3 regions of the Auritidibacter ignavus genome follow, and region 1 is predicted to be linked to each of the others. Evidence: riboswitches for the same ligand, from Rfam matches in the RefSeq annotation. Region 1 holds a riboswitch; each other region holds the start of a gene.
What was found. A riboswitch is a leader RNA that binds a small molecule or an ion and turns the genes downstream of it on or off. The one in region 1 is predicted to bind thiamine pyrophosphate.
Positions count from the first base shown of each region.

Region 2: linked by a shared signal. The riboswitch ahead of QDX22_RS07345 (thiamine ABC transporter substrate-binding protein) and the one ahead of QDX22_RS04110 (TenA family protein) in region 1 are both predicted to bind thiamine pyrophosphate.
Region 3: linked by a shared signal. The riboswitch ahead of thiC (phosphomethylpyrimidine synthase ThiC) and the one ahead of QDX22_RS04110 (TenA family protein) in region 1 are both predicted to bind thiamine pyrophosphate.

Region 1 is NZ_CP122564.1:932,840-936,897, forward strand. It holds gene QDX22_RS04105 (TenA family protein) at 1-535, opposite strand, end outside; gene QDX22_RS04110 (TenA family protein) at 532-1,194, opposite strand; TPP riboswitch at 1,302-1,394, opposite strand; gene hutG (formimidoylglutamase) at 1,574-2,542, opposite strand; gene hutI (imidazolonepropionase) at 2,585-3,805, opposite strand; gene QDX22_RS04125 (urocanate hydratase) at 4,017-4,058, opposite strand, start outside.
Region 2 is NZ_CP122564.1:1,601,850-1,605,907, reverse strand. It holds gene QDX22_RS07355 (ABC transporter permease) at 1-481, opposite strand, end outside; gene QDX22_RS07350 (hypothetical protein) at 555-1,535, shown strand; gene QDX22_RS07345 (thiamine ABC transporter substrate-binding protein) at 1,581-2,672, opposite strand; TPP riboswitch at 2,753-2,862, opposite strand; gene ectA (diaminobutyrate acetyltransferase) at 3,140-3,658, shown strand; gene ectB (diaminobutyrate--2-oxoglutarate transaminase) at 3,733-4,058, shown strand, end outside.
Region 3 is NZ_CP122564.1:1,978,371-1,982,428, reverse strand. It holds gene QDX22_RS09065 (sensor histidine kinase) at 1-530, shown strand, start outside; gene thiC (phosphomethylpyrimidine synthase ThiC) at 541-2,292, opposite strand; TPP riboswitch at 2,290-2,401, opposite strand; gene QDX22_RS09055 (methionine synthase) at 2,491-3,519, opposite strand; gene QDX22_RS09050 (putative oxygenase MesX) at 3,516-4,058, opposite strand, start outside.

The sequences.
Region 1 (4,058 bases):
TGTCAACCTCTTGTTCCGAGGCTTTGACAAACTGTGGATCAATGTAGGTTTCGATCCACTCTTTATACCGGTGGTCGGGGTTTTTCTCCAGGGCCGGTGCAATCTCGGCACCGATTTCGGCGTAGCCGATCAGACACGGTGCCAGGGAGACGTACAGGTCCAGCAGGGTACCGGTCAGCGCAGTGTCGAGCACGTAGCGGGTGTAGGCCACCGTGCCAAGGTCCTCAGGGGTCGCGTTCAGTTCCTCGGGGCTGATCCCCCACTCGGCGGTCATCGAGGTGTGTAATCCGGTTTCCCAGACAATGTTCTTCAGCCCATCCATCGAATGTTGGATGCCCTCGAGCGTGTGTTGCTTATACACGGCCAGTCCGTAGGCGCGGGCAAAGTGAATCAGGAAGTGGTAGTCCTGAATCAGGTAGCGCTGGAAGGCTTCGAGTTCTAGGGATTCATCGGCCAACTTTTGGATAAATTCGTGACGAGTATAGGACTGCCACACCTCCAGGTTGGCCTGCTTCAGATCGTTGAACAACGTCATGCGTGGATTCCTTTCAGCGGGTACTTATAGGTGTCGTTGAAGAAGCCGAGCTCAAGCTCCACCGCCCGGCGGAAAAAGTCGTGGGCGGTCTCGGCATCTTGCGCCCCGGAACGGTCGGCCTCCTGTTCGAGGAAGGTCGCGAAATTCAAGAAGTCCGGGTTGTCGTGCAAGGTGATCCATTCGTGATGAACAAAACTCTCCGGATGGTTTTCGGGAGCTCGGGCCGCCCAGTCTCGGTACAAGCACTCGGTGACCATCAGCACCGCGACCACCGCACTGTAGTTTTGTGAGGATGCCGCTTCCCGCATCAGATCGACGAAACCGCCGGCACTCGGGGTGTCTGGAGTCGATGCGCGGAGTTCATCGGTAACGCCCAGTGCGTCAAAGGCTCGCTGGAAGTAGGTGTCTTCACTATTGACCATTTCTCCGGCGAAGCTGGCGTATCGTAACCGTGCATCGAGCCGGTCCGCGGTGGTGATGGCGGCGCCCAGTAACTGTAAGAACGCTTCAAAGAAGCGGTAGTCCTGGTCGAGATATCCGGCCATCACGGCGTCATCGATTGTTCCCTCGAAAAGCTCGGTCACGAACCGGTGATTAATCGCTTCATCCCAGGTGGCGCGATTGGCTTCAAGGAGTTCTTGACTAAAACGTTGGCTCATTCCGTCCTGTTGTCCTTTCCGTTCTTGCACAGAAAAACTCAGGACACGATCGTGCACTCAGAATAAGGCCTGACGTTGACTCGCTCCACAGGTACCAAGATTCGGTACCAGCACCGCAATGACATCCCTCCGCGAAGATTAATTCGATCAGGTTCTCGGGTTTAATCTCAGCCCATTCTCAGGCACCCCGTGTCGTTCAACACTGTATCGAATGGCCTCATTTTGCGTCTAGGGTGTTGCTCGTTCATCGAGTGCACAGCCGGGCACTCTCAGGGCTCTTTAAACAAGGTCAGTCCAGCCCCCTATGCGTGGCTGGACTAACCCTGTTGCCGTCTGAGCGTTTTTGGGACCCGAAGGCCCGGAAGGCTCTATCCGAACATTACTGCTTTTCGATCACGGCACGGTGAATCATCCGGGCCGCAGTTCTCGCGGTGCGCCCACCAATATCGTGCTTCGGGCTCAACTCGGCGACATCAAAATGTAGTAGTTTCCCACTGCGGGCCACCAGACCGATCACGTACTCAATCACATGGGGCGAGACACCAACAGCTGCCGGAGCGCTGACGCCCGGAGCAACATCGGCCGAAAGCACATCCAAGTCCAGGGTCAGGTAGACCGCATCCAGATCTGCCAGGAACGACTCCACAAACTCTGTCACAGCGCTCTTGTGATCGATGGTGGCCTCCCGGTCAAGGAGGACGGCCACATTCTCAGATTTCGCGCGGTCGAACAGAATTTTGGTGTTGGCTTGCTCAGCAATGCCCAGGGCGGCGTAGTGCAGGTCACGGCCGGCAAGATGCTCATGCTCAGCGATTTGAAAGAATCCGGTTCCGGAGGTCGCAAAGCCGGCGTCCCGGTTGTCAAAGTGAGCATCCAGATTCACGATGCCTAATTTTGCCGAGCCTGACAGCGAACGGTCTGAGGCGTCACCAGCACGCAGGAAGTGGGAAACACCCAGAAAACTGGCCCAGGTAATTTCATGGCCCCCGCCTAATCCGACGGTGAAGTGGCCTTGGTCCAGCAGGGTGCTCAGATTGTCACCGAATTCTTTCTGACCTTCTTCGAGCTCAGCCCCGGTGTCAATGTCTCCGGCATCGTAGATGCTGATCGGTTCCGGCAACGCGAATCCGCCTAATGCCTGGCGCAAGGACTGAGGTCCTTCCACTGCTCCAGGACGACCCATATTGCGTTTCACGCCTTCATCGGAGCGGAACCCTAGCAGTGCGGTTCCTGATTCGGCTGTAGCCGAGAAGGGACGGACGGCTTGGTGCCACCGCAGGTGCTCTGGCCCGTCCCCGTCGACACGGCCACTCCAGTTCTCTTTGTTCATGGTGTCAATAAGAGCCATACAATCTACCCCTGTTCTCAAATCACGAAGCTCACGGACGGTTTACACTGCACGAACGCCGCGACGCCAGACCGAATGCGTCATGGGCATTCCAGGGCGGTAGGCCAAGTGGATGGCAGCGGGGGCGTTCAGCAGGTGAAGATCGGCTCGTTTTCCGACTTCCAGGGAGCCGACTTCATCGTCAGCCCCCACGGCGATGGCGCCACCCAGTGTGGCAGCCCGGATAGCTTCGTGCAAGCTCAACCCCATCTGGAGCACAGCGGTACCCACGCAGAAGTTCATCGACGAGGTATAGCTGGTGCCCGGGTTGCAGTTGGAGGCCAACGCAATCACGGCACCCGCATCAAGCAGGCGACGGCCCGGAGCCAGCTGTTCGCGGGTGGACAGGTCGCAGGCCGGCAAGCAGGTTGCCACAGTGCCACGTTGTCCGGTGCCATTGTCCCGATCACCATCGCTCCAGGATCCTGCCAGGGCCTCGACGTCCGAATCGCTCAAGTAGTTCACGTGGTCCACACTGGTGGCTCCCATCTCCACGGCGAGTCTCACACCGGGGCCTTCTCCCAACTGGTTGCCGTGTACCCGTAAACCCAGACCAGCATCTTTGGCGTGTTGCAATACGCTCCGGGATTGGTCTTCGTTGAAGGCGCCCCGTTCACAGAATACGTCGGCCCAATCCACGTATGGCGTCACACCTTCCAGCATCGGGCCGTTGACATCGGCCAGGTACTCATCGGCGTCCACGCCCGCCGGGACCAGGTGGGCACCGAGGAAGGTGACGGTATCGAGCTCCCCGTCTTCTTTCAGCTGGTGTGCTAACTTGGCGTGCCGAATTTCTTCGGCAACCTGCAACCCGTACCCGGTCTTGGTCTCCAGATAGGTGGTGCCACCGTCAACGGCCTGACGAATCCGATCACGCACCAGCCCGCTCAGTCGCTCATCGCTGGCAGCCCGAGTCGCTTCGGTGGTGACGTTAATGCCACCAGCCGAGTAGGATTCTCCTGCCATTCGAGCCTCAAATTCGGCGCTACGGTCGCCATCGAAAATAATATGAGTGTGGGAATCAACCCAGCCGGGAAGAGCGGCTTTGCCTTCGGCGTCAACACTGACGTCAGCGGCGGGCACATCCTTGGAGGGGCCTACCCAGGCGATCTTTCCGTCTTCGAAAACAATCCCGGCATCCTTGATGACGCGTGACTCTGCATCCTGAGTATGTAATTCGGAGATATTGAAGATTGCGGTCGACTCGTTATTCTTCGAGCTCATCGAAACACTCATTCCTCTCAACGATAAAAATAATACGGGGCCTTTGCAGATCTGCCGGATGTTTTTGACTGTCGGTGAGGGTGTAGTGCCCATGGCCACGGCCGATGGCTCGCCCGCGTTGTAACCGATCAAACCGGAGCGCGTCCGTGTCGTCCTGAAGGACCGACACAGACGCGCCCAGGCAGCTCACATGGCCATTACTCAACGGCGATTAGTCGCGGATCTTCGGCTCCATCGGAACCTTGACACCACG
Region 2 (4,058 bases), 670 kb from region 1:
GATCCAAGACCTGCCACAACGACCCCACCTGACGGATCACCACCGAATAGTTGAAGAACATCATGGCGATGATCACTGCCGTCGTGGTCTGATCCAGAAACGCTAGGCTGGTGCCTGGCCCAAAGACCGCACGGAAGGCTACCCCCACCACCACGGTGGGCAACACAAACGGGACGGTGGCCACCGAACGGAGCATCTCTCGACCCGGAAACTGTGTGCGGTAGAGGATATAGGCGCCCGGGATCCCAAGCACCAGGGAGCCCAGAGTTCCGGCGGTGGCCATGAACAAGGTGTGACCAATAATCCGCCAGGTGCGTGCGGTGCCGAAGACTTCCCCAAAACCCGACAGGTCCAGCGAGCCCTGATCATCAACCAGGCCTTGGGCCAGCATCCCCAGCACCGGCCAGGCGAAAAAGACCGCAAGGAAGGCCAACGGTAGCAGGGCGACGAGCACCCACACGATCCAACGAAAACGCGACATCACACCGTTCTTTTCAGGTCAATTGGATTTATGACGGGTCATTAAGCCGGGGGTCCTGTAGAGTAGGCCCGTGATGAAAACTCCCTGCGACTTCCGTGGTTCTCGTTTGTTCGCCGTTCTGTTAGCTACCGGTTTAGCGCTGAGCGGTTGTAGCTCCTCAGATGGGGCAGATCAGGCCAGCGACGCGGGAAATAACACGACGTCTAGCCCCTCGGCAGAGCCCACGACTGCCTCGCCCTCGCCGACCCCGGAACCAGAAGAACTGCCCGGTGGCGGTGATACGCTGTTCCCCGACCGCCGGTTCGTCGCACTTTATGGTACCCCGTCCACAGAGGCACTGGGTGCCCTGGGAGAACAGGACCTGGAGGGGTCGATAACTCGTGTCGAAGAGCTGGCCGATGAGTACTCGGAAAACAGTGAGGATCCGATCCAACCGGCCTTTGAAATCATCACCTCCGTCGCGACCGCTCACCCCGGCGAGGACGGCAACTACTCCAACGCCCTGCCGGTCGAGGACCTGCAAGAGTGGGTCGATCGGGCCAAAGAAGAAGACATTTACGTGATCTTGGACCTGCAACCGGGTCATAACGATTTCCTCTCGCAGGCGAAACTCTATGAGGACCTGCTGAAAGAACCCCACGTGGGTTTGGCGCTGGACTCCGAATGGCGCTTGCAACCCGGTCAGGTGCACGGCCGTCAGATCGGCACCGTCGATGCCGCTGAAATCAACGAGGTCATCGACTGGTTGGCCGAGCTCACCGCAGAAAACGATCTGCCCGAGAAAATGCTGGTCCTGCACCAATTCCGCACCTCGATGATCACCAACCGCGACCAAGTGGATACCTCCCATGACGAGCTGGCCGTGGTGTTGCACGCCGATGGCCACGGAACCCAAGAGGTCAAACAGGAGACCTGGAGCGTGCTCACCGAGGACTTGCCCGAGGATATGTGGCCGGCGTGGAAGAACTTCTACCGTCAAGACCAGCCCATGCTGACGCCGGCACAAACCTACGACCAGGTGAATCCCACCCCCTGGTTGGTCACCTACCAGTAAGGCAAGCAACCAACCAGACAACAAGGCGGGACGCCATAGAGACGACTACTGGGCCTCATAGGTTTCGGTCCAAGAGTTCAGCCAGTCTTCACGCTGGTCCGCGACCTCTTGCAGATCCGGCTCAATGGGGTCCTCGGTCAGTGAGGCATATTCGCTCCACTCGTCTGGCAGCTCGATGCTGTCATCGACCGGATACATAAACATCTGCTCAGGAATATCCGCCTGGAATTCTTCGGAGAGCATGAAGTCGATGAAAGCCTGAGCGCCCTCGGGGTTCTCGGCATCCTCCAGCACGCCAGCATATTCGATTTGCTGGATGCAGGTGCCGTCAATGCTGGTGGTCCGACCTTCTTCAGCGGCCGGTGACGAGGAGTAAGACACCACCAGCGGGTAGGGTCCTTCACCTTCAGAACCGGAGAAGTCGGTGTAATAAGCATCAGACCAGCCACCGGCGACTTTCACCCCGTTATCGAACAGGTCTTCCCAGTACTGTTCGGCATCGTCGCCGAATTCCGTCCGGGTGGCAACCAAGAACGCCAGGCCCGGGGAGGAATCATTCGGGTCACTGGTGACCAACAGGTCCTTGTAGTTCTCATCAGTGAGATCGTCCAAGGTCTCCGGAAGCTCCAGGTCGTTGTCGTCAAACCACTCGGTATCAGCGTTGATGCACACCTGACCGTGGTCGATCGGCACCAGCGCGTCCGAGCCATCAACGGCGAGGTTTTGGGCAGATTCTGGAAGTTGACCGGAATAATCCTGCAGGAAGTTTTCGTCCAACAGCGTCTGAGCCGAATAATTCTCCACCCCGAAGAAGCCGTCCACGGTGGGGGAGTCCTGTTGCAGGATGAGCTGGTTGACGACAGCCCCGGCGTCACCGGGGGCTGTGGTGGTGACGGTGTAACCGGATTCCTCTTCAAACTGCGCGAGCAATTCCTCGGAGACACTGAAGGAATCGTGAGTCATCATGGTAACTGTCTGGTTCTCGTCACCGTTGTCTCCACCATTATTATCTGCCTGATCTGCGGCCGAACATCCTGACAGTACCAGCGCTACCACCGCCGAGAGCCCGAACACCGTGCTGATCTTTCGACGGTGAGACCGGGCGGGCCCAGGTGAGTGATGGGTGAGGTGCGACATCAGTGCATATCCTCCTTCAAGGGATAGGAGGGCGAGCACCCTGGGTGAGGTGAGAATCACCCGCGATTAGCCCACGGTGCAAGGAGAGATACTCGACTCCCTTCGCCGGCATGGCCCGGAATCAGGTTCGAGGGTCTGCGAAATGCGTTCGCACTCTCAGCACCACGGTGGTGCTCCCCTGTCGATGAGAAAAACCCTACCGAAGACCTGTTCACCAACCCAACTCCTGAACGCCGTGAGATGAGCTCGAGTGTAGAATCGGGAGGCTACCCCACTTAAAATGTGACATCCAACATGTCTTGTATAACAATTTGGTAACAGCTTTTGGCTCGGCTTCTCGAGCCCTGGCGCTCTCCGGGTCCCTAATGATTATCAACGGTTTAGGCGTTTTTTCCGGCCTAAAATGGGCCCACACAGGCGTCAGGGGCGGGTTGAAAGCATTTTTCAGTCGTCTATTGTGAAAAAAGATGGATGACACAAAGACCCTTCCAGACCACCCGACCGACAAACCCCGCGCTATCACGGTTCGACCGTTCGCTCCCGGAGACGGAGCAAAAATTTATCGGATCGCTCGTGACACGGGCGTCTTGGACTTGAACTCCTCGTATAGCTATCTGCTGTGGGTTCGAGATTTCTCCCAAACCTCCGTTGTTGCCGAACTCGATGGTGAAGTCGTCGGGTTCATTACCGGCTACATCCGCCCTGATGCCCCAGACACGTTGATGGTCTGGCAAGTTGGCGTCGACGAAGCCGCTCGGGGACTGCGCGTGGCCTCTCAGATGTTGGACGCGCTCAACGAATCGGTGCAGCCGAAAGTGTTGGAGACGACCATTACCTCCACGAATAAAGCCTCCAACGCCCTGTTTGCTTCCTTTGCCAAGCGCAACAACGCTGGTGAAGAGATTACCCCCTTATTCACCCCTGAGATGTACCCCGACGATCAGCCCACCGAATACCTTCACCACATCGCACCGCTGAACAGCTAGAGCAGGATCGCACTGATCCCGCTCGCTGGCGGAGAGATGGGTCGAGACAACTTTTCCACGGAAAGGAATTCCCCATGGATACCGAGATTTTTCAGACAACAGAGTCCGAGGTTCGCAGCTATTCCCGCTCCTGGCCGACCGTGTTCGTCAAAGCATCTGGCTCCCACCAGATCGCCGAAGATGGCACCGACTACCTGGACTTCTTCGCCGGGGCTGGTGCTCTGAACTACGGACACAACCACCCCAAGCTGATCGACGCCATCCGCGAGTACCTGGACAACGGTGGCCCGTTGCACTCGCTGGACATGATGACCCCGGCACGTCGCGACTTCTTGGAAACCTTCAAGAAAGTCATCCTCGAGCCCCGCGGTCTGGACTACAAGGTCATGTTCCCTGGCCC
Region 3 (4,058 bases), 1.0 Mb from region 1:
ACTTGGCCGAGGCCGAAGCCGGCGGAATTCAGACCGGCCCGGTGGATCTTGCCGAGGTCGCCGAGACGGTGCTCGACCAGTACACCGTCGCCGCCGACGAGCGCGGGCTACAGGTCACCACCGAGTTGGGTCCGGCGGTGGCCGACGCCGACGAGCGATTGCTCGTGCAATTGATGCAGAATCTGGTGGAAAACGCGATCCGGCACAATCGGGACAACGGTGTGCTCACCGTGCGCACCGCAACCCTGGGCCCCGCTAAGCCCCCGGTCGACACGGATGAGACCGGTGATGTACAGCTTCAGGTGGAGGGTGCCGGTGAGATCATTGATCCCGAGGTCCTTGCCCATTTGACCGAGCCCTTCCACACTGCCCGGGGCCGCGCCGGTGGCGCCAGCCGTGGGCTCGGCCTGGCGATTGTGGCCGCCATCGTGGAACGTTCCCACGGTGCGCTGGAGCTCACGGCCCGCCCGGGTGGTGGACTGATCGTGACCGTCACGCTTCCACGCGCCACCACCGGGCAGACTACGTAACGGGGTCCTCCTAGCGGGCCGGGAACGCCGGGTCCGGAAGGTATACGGTGCCCCCGGCCTCCCGAAACTCCCGCGCCTTGGCCGCCATGCCCTGTTGCACGATCCGGGCTTGTTCATCGACATTGCCGAACTCATCCCGAATATCTTGCGAGATCCGCATCGAGCAGAATTTCGGCCCGCACATCGAGCAGAAATGCGCGGTCTTAGCCGGTTCGGCCGGCAGAGTCTCGTCGTGGAATTCCTCGGCGGTCTGCGGGTCCAACGACAGCCCGAACTGATCGCGCCACCGGAACTCGAACCGTGCCTTCGACAGCGCATCATCCCGGTCCCGAGCCCCCGGGTGGCCCTTGGCCACATCCGCGGCGTGGGCAGCGATCTTATAGGTGATCACCCCGGTTTTCACGTCATCCCGGTTCGGCAACCCCAGGTGTTCCTTCGGGGTCACGTAGCACAGCATCGCGGTCCCGTACCGGGCAATCTCAGTGGCGCCGATGGCGCTGGTGATATGGTCATATCCCGGGGCAATATCGGTCACCAGCGGCCCGAGCGTGTAGAACGGGGCACCGTGGCACAGTTGTTGTTGTTTCTCGACATTCTCGCGCACCAAATGCAACGGAATGTGGCCGGGGCCTTCGACCATGACCTGCACGTCGTACTCCCAGGCCCGCTGGGTCAGCTCGGCCAGGGTCTCCAACTCGGCGAACTGCGCATCATCGTTGGCATCGGCCAACGAGCCCGGGCGTAACCCGTCTCCCAGGGAGAAGGCCACATCGTACTGGGCGAAGATCTCGCACAGCTCATCAAAGTTCTCGTACAAAAAGCTCTCCTGATGATGGCCCAGGCACCAGCCGGCCATAATCGAGCCACCGCGGGAGACAATCCCGGTCACCCGCTCGGCGGTCAACGGCACGTAGCGCAACAACACACCGGCGTGGATCGTCATGTAGTCCACACCTTGTTCGCACTGTTCGATCACCGTGTCGCGGAAGATCTCCCAGGTCAGCGCCTGGTGGTCGCCGTTGACTTTCTCCAGCGCCTGATAAATCGGCACGGTACCGATCGGTACCGGCGAGTTGCGGATAATCCACTCACGGGTGGTGTGAATGTCATCGCCGGTGGACAAATCCATCACGGTATCAGCACCCCACTGGGTGGCCCACTGCATCTTGGAGACCTCTTCAGCGATCGAGGAGGTCACCGCGGAATTTCCAATATTGGCGTTGACCTTCACACTGAAGGCCTTACCGATAATCATCGGCTCGGATTCGGGGTGGTTGACGTTATTAGGGATAATCGCCCGACCGGCGGCCACCTCGGAACGCACCAGCTCGACATCCACGCCCTCGCGCAGGGCCACGAACCGCATTTCCGGGGTGATCTGCCCGTTGCGGGCGTAGTGCATCTGGGTCACCCGACGCCCGGGCTTGGCCCGCAGCGGGGCCCGTTGGGCGCCCTGCCACTCTTGGCTGGCCGCCCCACGACGTAGCGCCTTGGCGCCGTCATCTTCCAGCTTCCGGCCGCGGGCCTGGTAGGTCTCGATATCCTCGCGAGCAGCAATCCATTGCTCGCGCAACCCGGACAAACCCCGGACCGGATCCGAGCCGGGCCCGGTGGTGCGATAGACCGTGAACGGTTCATTGCGCTCACCGTTGGGAGAATCATCCTGGCGGATGCGGGTGACCGGGACCTTAATCCCGTGCTCTTCGTCAACGAGGTAGTCAGCGCTGTGGGTGGAATAGTTCAGGGGTGAGGTATGCGTCATGCAAGAACTCCTTCTTCCTTCGCCGGCATGACCCGCACAGGTTCAAACGGTGCTCGGACAGCCTTGGTCCGATCTCAGCTCTGTGCTCAGAGCGCCCGTGAGGTCACCCACATCCTACCGAAGTTCAGGCCCATCACACGCGGTGGCCGAGGTTGTTACACCCCGGACGACCGCGTGCACAGCGTTGCCGGTATGGGGTTAGGAGCTCAGTTCTTCTCGCAGGATCGCGGCCCCAGCGCTCAAGGCACGGAGCTTGGCTCGGGCCACATCCCGTGGCAACGGGGCCATCCCGCAGTTGGTGGAGGCCCAGAGGTTTTCGGCATCCACGTGTTTCAGGGCCTGGCGCAACGTGTCAGCGACCTCTTCGGGGGTCTCCACGGTGTGGCTGGCCACATCGATCGCCCCCACCATCAGCTTCTTGCCACGCACCAGCTCAATGAGCTCGATCGGCACGTGCGAGTTGTGAGCTTCCAGCGAGACAATATCAATGCTGGACTGCTGGATCTGGGGGAAGATCTCCTCATACTGACGCCATTCCTCGCCTAGGGTCTTCTTCCACTCGGTATTGGCCTCAATCCCGTAGCCATAACAGACATGCACGGCGGTCTGACAGCTCAGCCCTTGGGCAGCCCGCTCCAGCGCCTGCACGCCCCAGGCCTTGACGTCGTCAAAGAACACGTTGAAGGCCGGCTCATCGAACTGGATAATATCCACTCCGGCTTCGGCGAGTTCTTTGGCTTCTTCATTCAGGATCTCGGCAAATTTCCAGGCCAGCTTCTCCCGGCTACCGTAGTAGTTGTCATACAACGTATCGACCATGGTCATCGGGCCGGGCAGCGCCCATTTGATCGTTGCCTCGGTGTGGGCCCGTAGCTCCCGGGCGTCCTGGACGAACACCGGCCCTTTGCGCGTGACCTCATCGACAACCACCGGCACCGAGGCGTCATAGCGCTCCCGAATCTGGACCACCTTGCGGTTTTCAAAATCCACACCGTTGAGATTCTCAATGAAGGTGGTCACGAAGTGCTGGCGGGTCTGTTCGCCGTCGCTGACGATATCGATGCCGGCACCGCGTTGCTCGGCCAGGGCCAGCAAGAGCGCGTCGCGTTTGCCTTCGGCCAGTGCCTGGTCTGCCAGTTGCCAGGGTGACCAAAGTTTTTCTGGCTCGGCCAGCCAGGAGGGTTTGGGCAGACTTCCGGCGGAGGTGGTGGGTAGAAGTTTCGTCATCGTGTGGCTCCCTGTGCGTGCGGGTGGTGGTCGGCGTACTGCGACGACCACTGTTCCAAGGTCTCCCGGTGCGGGGTGATGAGCTTCTCCAGGGCAAAGTGGCCCTGTTCCACACCGAGCCGGGAGCGTTCCTCCCGGTCATAGACCACCTGGGTTGGCGAGAAGTCAGTGTGTTCCAGGCCGGGCTGATACACCTCGCCAGCCGGGGTGTGAGCGTTGTAGATCTCGGGTCGATAAATCCGCTGGAAGGTCTCCATGGTCGCGATCGTGGAGGCTAGTTCCAGATCGGTGTAGTCGGCTTCCAGATCACCGAAGTGGTAGAACGCCAGCGGGGCAACACTCTTCGGTGGCATGAAGTAGCGGACTGCCATCCCCATCTTGGCGAAGTACTCATCGGTGCGCGAGAACTCATTCTGCCGGTACTCCACCCCCAGCACCGGGTGTTGGTGCTCGGTGCGGTGATAGGTCTTCTTGGTCGAGGCACTAATGCAGATCACCGGTAGCTTGCTGAACTGTTGCTGATAGGCCTCGGACTCTAC